One region of the Vibrio sabulosilitoris genome, then DNA from elsewhere that is predicted to be linked to it. Evidence: predicted binding sites of a transcription regulator. Region 1 holds the regulator's gene; the other holds the start of a gene.
The links. Region 1 encodes PurR, which represses purine synthesis genes. Its sites were predicted from a motif close to TNANGNAAACGTTTNCNTNA; they were not measured.
Positions count from the first base shown of each region.

Region 1 (3,421 bases):
CCTGCTTTTTTGAGCATTCTTTCCGTCGCAAGGCGCAGATTAGGTAAATCTTTAAGGCGCTGCGGCTTGGCGGTTTCTTGCTTAATTTTATCTTTTTTTGCGGCATCGAGAGCCACTGTTGCCATCTCAAGCAGACGCTGGGGATTCTCTAGGCAATCCTCAGCAAGTTGAAAATACTTAGTAACAACAGGAAAGCCCTTCTTCTCATAAACATAAGGTTCGAGGCCTTTGGCGGTAATTTCGGCATCTAATTCACTGCATTTGCGAATGTGCAAACGATTGCTAACGATGAGTGCAAACATTGCATCATCGACAAAAACGCCGAATCCGCCGAACATTGATCGCGATTTTACGCTCCCTAGTTGCTCAAATAAACGCATTGAGTCTTTTAAAATTGGTCTATCCATGGTTTTGTAAATCTCGGTAGTGAAACAACAGCCACCTAAATTCAGGCCCGAGAATTTAGCAAAAACGACGCGACACTTACATGAAGCAGGTAAATGAAGGGTCTTTTCACCGTCGGCAACCCCGCTACCTTTCTTCAAAAACGAGAGTTTTCACCCAAGTAATTGAAGGGTAAGGCCGGAGGCTTTGCGTCCCACCCTTTCAGATGGTTTGCCCTGTGCGTGGCATACGCCAAAATCATAATAAAAAGCTGGGCTGATATCACACATTTACTAACCGTAACGTGATATTAGTCCCAAAAAAGACTGGTCAATTCTTTTCAATTACACACTAACCGTGTAGGCATTTGATTTTGCTTCAAAAATTAATCTAAATTATTGATATCTTTGACGGTTAGTCGCTCTACGACCTCTGGGTGCATCTCAAAAACTCGCTTTTCATGCTCCTTGTTTTTGATTCTTTCTAACAGGATCTCAAAGGCATTTTTACCCACACGTCGTTTCGGTTGGTGTACGGTGGTCAGTGGTGGAGAGAAGTACTCGGCCAGCTCGATATTGTCATAACCGATCACAGACATATCTTCAGGGATACGAATACCGTTTTCCTGCAAGCGACTCATAAGACCAAGTGCCATGGTGTCATTAAAACAGAATACCGCGGTCGGCTTTTCATCCATTGCAGCGATCTTGTCCGCGGCAAGGACGGCAGTGTCACACTCAAAGTTGCCCTCAAGGATCCAATCCTCAACCACATTGAGGTTCGCCTCATCCATCGCGCGGCGAAAGCCGCTAATACGCTCCATACACGCAGCCTTTTCAAAGTGGCCGCTAAGGCAAGCAATCTTTTGGTGGCCCTTATCAATTAGAAACTTGGTCGCAAGGTAACCGCCCTCTTCAGAGTTATCAATGATTTTGTCAGCTTGAGAGGTTTCAGGGCCCCAGTCCATGATTACTTTTGGAATGTTAGGGTGGCTATCGAGCATCTCGTTGAGCTCTTCAGTCAAGTCTGAACACATGACCAGAATGCCATCGACACGTTTTTCGGCCAGCATACGAATATAATCGCGCTGTTTCTCGTAAATACCACCGGTGTTACACAAAATTAGGGTGTAGCCCTGACGGTAACAGTAACTCTCGACACCATCAATGACCTCAGAGAAAAACAGGTTAGTGGACTGAGTGACGAGCATGCCGATGGTACGGGTTGAATTACACTTCAAACTACGCGCCACCGCACTAGGAGCGTAATTAAGCTCCTTCACCGCTTGGTTTACTTTTTCTTGGGTAGCCTCAGCAACGAATCGGGTCTTATTGATAACGTGCGATACCGTTGTGGTAGAGACACCAGCAAGACGTGCGACATCTTTAATAGTGGCCATTGGTGTGTTCCTTAATAGTACTTATGGTTACCGCACAGATCTCAAGCGTTCGAACGTATCATGGTGAGGGAAATGCGGTATTCGCTAAGGGGTAAACAAAAAAACCGCTTTTACGAAAGCGGCTAAAAATATCCGAACATTTTAGACTGCTATCGTTTGCGGTGCAAACTTAATCGCCAATTGGGCTAACTTTCCTCGCCCAATAAGTAAAGACAGTCCAGCTTGAGAAAGGCGAGCAGTAACTCACTTACTGCAGCATAGAACCCAAACTGGTCGCGTTTTTTACATAAGGCGCAAAATTGAGGTACCCAAGTGAGCAGGTATTGGCGGATAAATTGTTCTTGCTCAGCAAAAGCCTGTTCAAGGTGGCGCTCCTGCTCGAGTTCATTCGAGCGAATGATGAGGTTGCCAAGAAAATCGAGCTCGACACCGAGGTGATCTGGGGGCTCATTCAAACCTTGGGAGACTTGAATATTATGCTCAGCGAGAAGTTGCTTCATTTTCAGGGCTGGTTGGCCATTGAGCATATGTTCAGGATCCAGATATACCGAGGCATAAGGTAAGGCCCCTTCTTTATCAGACTTAAGGAACAAGTCGCAAAAATCAGCGGCGAGTTCCAATTGAGCGTCTTCCCTGTCTTGCAGGCGATTGAGCGTATCAATAAAGTTTGCCACGGGTTGCTTTAACTGTGGGTTCTCCTCCAAGCCACTCAGAAATGCGCGAATTTCTGGACTTTGGTACTGGGCAAGATCTTTGTCGTCCAGCTCTCGACTGAACAGGCTTGAGAGCCACCAGTAGATCTCTGCTCGCTTATCATTAAACGCTTTCACTTCTTCAATCACGACCAACCCCACATCTCGTTCACTATGTTGATAAGTATAACTAATTTCTAAATAGTGGCATGGAGCAATAATGAGAGTAATAGACAAGCATTTCTAGGAGACCTGACGTAATCGATTGTTAGTATGAATAAAAATGCCGCCCGATGAGAGGGCGGCATTTTTGCTGTTTACTGACTTACTTGTTGAAGACACCAAACTGCTTAGCAGCGTAGGCGACCCGCTCTTTGGGTTTAGGGTATTCCGCTGGGAGCTCAAGGTTTTCAATATGCTTCAGTCGCGGAAGCAAGCCACTGCCGTTGGCAATTTGGATCGCTAATCCTGGACGAGCATTCAACTCCAGCACCATTGGCCCTTCTTCTTTATCCAGAACCATATCAGTACCCATATAACCAAGCCCAGTCATCTCCCAGGCACTCGCGGCAAGTTCAAGCAGACGCTCCCAGTGTGGGACTTGCAGTTGACTGAGCTCTTGGCCAGTGTCTGGGTGGTGCTCAACCGGTTGGTCAAACTGTACTGCGCGGACGGCGCGCCCTGTGGCGATATCAATACCAATCCCGACGGCGCCTTGGTGCAAGTTTGCTTTGCCATCTGAAGCAGTGGTTGAGCAGCGCATCATGGCCATGACAGGGTAGCCTTTGAACACGATGATCCGAACATCAGGCACTCCCTCTACGCTGTAGCCTTCAAAGCAGTCATCAAACTTAATCAAGTTTTCGACCACGGCCACGTCGTTTTTACCACCGAGCGAGAACAGGCCAGCAAGTGTGTTGCTGATATGACGTTCAACGTCCTCTTC
Region 1 covers NZ_AP029600.1:1,470,042-1,473,462, reverse strand. Annotated here, with positions in the region: gene ACZ5R2_RS22060 (TfoX/Sxy family DNA transformation protein) at 1-407, opposite strand, end outside; cyclic di-GMP riboswitch class I at 519-630, opposite strand; gene purR (HTH-type transcriptional repressor PurR) at 770-1,783, opposite strand; gene torD (molecular chaperone TorD) at 1,969-2,622, opposite strand; gene ACZ5R2_RS22045 (alpha-L-glutamate ligase-like protein) at 2,801-3,421, opposite strand, start outside.

Region 2 (3,421 bases), on a different replicon from region 1:
TCCGCCTACTTGACGCCAGAGCACTGCGCTACGAATTCCCGAAAGGAGCAGGGCACGCACACGCTGCTGCGTGCCGGTCTGTTGCAAGACCGCTGGGGTGCCGGTCACTTGGATACGAGGACCGATTGGGCTGATCACATCCAGGTAGACGCTGGCGAGGTTGCTGATCATCTGCTCATCGAAGAGGTCATAATGATCGAGTTGACGTTCAAGCATGCTCAAGCGGTCGCCCAGTTGTGCCATTGAGTCACGACGGGCATGCAGTTTACGCTCAAGTGCCATCAAACTGATGATATAACGGGTGATTTCGCTACCCGCTGGCGAGTTATCGATCCCCTTTACCAGGCACTCTAGACCCAGACGCAGGTCTGACTCGCGGCCGTAAACGCCAAGCGTGCTGCTTGGGTTAACATTGAGGATCGCTTTTAGAGAAGTTTCAAACGCGGCGGAATCGCAGGTCCCATTCTTAGCCACTTCTTGGACGAGGGATACTGCTTGGCAGATACCGGCAAAGGCAATCGTGCGGTCGTATAGATCATGTGCCACGTTTTACTTCTCCTTAAAAACTAACTAGCTAACAATCAAAAATCTCAAACCGCTATCGCCAGTTGTGCTGGCGATAGCGATGGGTTTAGATGCGCTCTTCGATGATGCCGCCACCAAGACAAACCTCGCCTTGATAGAACACCGCTGATTGACCTGGGGTCACAGCAACTTGTGGGTCATCAAATAGCACCTTGATGGTGTTCTCATCCACAGGAACCACGGTACATGGGATGTCGGTTTGACGGTAGCGTGTTTTCACTGAGCACTTGAATGGCTCTGTGATCGCGCTGCGGTCAACCCAATGCAGTTGAGATGCAACCAGGCCGTTAGATTTAAGCAGTGGATGATCGGCGCCCTGTACTGCAATCAGTACGTTACGCTCAAGATCTTTGCCTGCTACATACCACGGATCTTCGTTGCCACCGCCGCCTTTTTGCCCACCGATGTGTAGGCCTTTGCGTTGACCTAGCGTGTGGTACATCAGACCTTGGTGCTCACCAATTTCTTTACCCTCAGGCGTTTCAATTTTACCCGGTTGCGCTGGCAAATAGCGAGACAAGAAGTCCGTAAATTTGCGCTCACCGATAAAACAGATGCCGGTCGAGTCTTTCTTCTTAGCTGTGATCAAGTCTTGCTCTTCAGCAATACGGCGTACTTCTGGTTTCTCTAGATCACCGACCGGGAATAGGCTACGTGCCACTTGGTCGCTGCTCAGAGTGTAAAGGAAGTAACTTTGATCTTTGTTGCCGTCTAAGCCGCGCAGCATTTGCGGCTTTTCACCATTCTCAGGGAATGAGCGACGCACGTAGTGACCCATTGCAATGTAGTCAGCATCGAGCACGTCATCTGCAAAGTCCAAGAAGGCTTTAAATTTGATTTCTTTGTTACATAGAATATCTGGGTTCGGGGTACGACCTGCTTTGTATTCGGCAAGGAAGTACTCAAACACGTTGTCCCAGTACTCGGCAGCAAAGTTGATGGTGTGTAGGTGAATACCTAGCTTGTCACAGACCGCCTGAGCATCGGCAAGGTCTTCTGCAGCTGTACAGTATTCTTCATTGTCGTCTTCTTCCCAGTTCTTCATGAACAGGCCTTCCACCTGGTAACCTTGTTGCTTCAAAAGGTAGGCAGAAACAGACGAATCTACACCGCCGGACATACCGACAATTACTTTTTTATCGCTGTTAGCAGAACGGTTTTCTGACATTACATAACACCACTAGATTTAACTGGACGGTGATTCTAACAGAAACTATTTCAGGGTGACAGTTCCGAGATCGAAATCACAATTCTCCTGTATTTCGCCTTGTCCCTACCACTCCTTAACAGGGTCTTTTGCTCAGGCACGCGGATTGTAACTGAGTAAAATAATAAAGCAAACGTTTGCGTTGATTTGATTAATTGATGTACGTCACACAGAGGAGTAAACTGCCGTTTTTTCGACTTCCAGAGCAGACCCGAAATGAAATTTCCAGGCCAGCGCAAATCAAAGCACTATTTTCCAGTTCACGCCCGTGACCCACTAGTCAGTCAATCTCAAGAAGATAAGACTATGGCGGGTACCCACATTATCGGTATTGACCAAACCTTGGTTGATATTGAAGCTAAGGTCACCACGGACCTAATTGAGAAATACGGCCTGAGTAAGGGACACTCTTTGGTGGTTGATGATCAAACCGCTGAGGCGCTGTATAACGAGCTTAAGCAATCTGGGCTAATCACCAACGAATACGCAGGCGGCACGATTGGTAACACCCTGCACAATTACTCGGTGCTTGCCGATGATCGCTCAACGCTGCTTGGCGTGATGAGCCAGGATATCAAAATTGGCAGCTACGGTTACCGCTATCTATGTAACACCTCGAGCCGAGTGGACCTCAACCACCTACAAGGTGTGGATGGTGCGATTGGTCGCTGTTTCACTCTGATCACTGAAGATGGTGAGCGCACGTTTGCAATCAGTGAAGGTCAGATGAACCAGCTTCACCCTGAGAGCATTCCAGAAGAAATCTTTGCTACGGCTTCTGCACTAGTGCTGACGGCTTATTTGGTGCGCTGTAAATCAGGTGACCCAATGCCGGCGGCGACAATGAAGGCAATCGAGTACGCGAAAAAGTACGACGTGCCAGTAGTGTTAACGCTTGGCACCAAGTTCGTTATCCAAGATGACCCAGAATACTGGCAAGCGTTTTTGCGTGACCACGTGACCGTTGTTGCGATGAATGAAGATGAGGCTGAGGCACTAACGGGTGAAGCTGATCCACTAGCGGCCTCTGACAAGACCCTAGAGTGGGTTGATTTGGTGCTGTGCACGGCAGGCCCAGTTGGTCTGTTTATGGCCGGTCATACAGAAGAAGAGAGCAAGCGTGAAACCTCGCTGCCACTGCTGCCGGGGTCAATTGCTGAGTTTAACCGCTATGAGTTTAGCCGTCCGGTAGCCAAGGATCTATGTGATAACCCAATCAAGGTTTACTCACATATTGCACCGTATATGGGTGGCCCAGAGAAGATCAAGAATACCAATGGCGCTGGTGACGCAGCATTGTCAGCCTTGCTGCATGATATGGCGGCCAACAAATACCACCGCGAGAACGTGCCAAACTCTAGCAAGCATGCCCATGCTTTCTTGACTTACTCGTCTTTCTCTCAGGTTTGTAAGTACTCAAACCGTGCCAGCTATGAGGTGCTAGCTCAGCACTCACCACGCCTATCGAAAGGTCTTCCTGAGCGTGAAGACAGCTTAGAAGAGGCGTACTGGGAGCGTTAAACCACAGGGGCGGGGAGCGAGTACACCTTGTTTCAAGAAGCTCAGGTTGCGAGGAGCGAGTAGTTGATCACGTGTTGATCGATTACTCGCTTTTTTTGTGTCTCTAGC
Region 2 covers NZ_AP029599.1:1,584,062-1,587,482, forward strand. Annotated here, with positions in the region: gene hflD (high frequency lysogenization protein HflD) at 1-546, opposite strand, end outside; gene mnmA (tRNA 2-thiouridine(34) synthase MnmA) at 632-1,753, opposite strand; gene ACZ5R2_RS07585 (inosine/guanosine kinase) at 2,009-3,313, shown strand.
Region 2: a site for PurR is predicted at 1,918-1,937, ahead of ACZ5R2_RS07585 (inosine/guanosine kinase). Genes of this name have one in related genera too.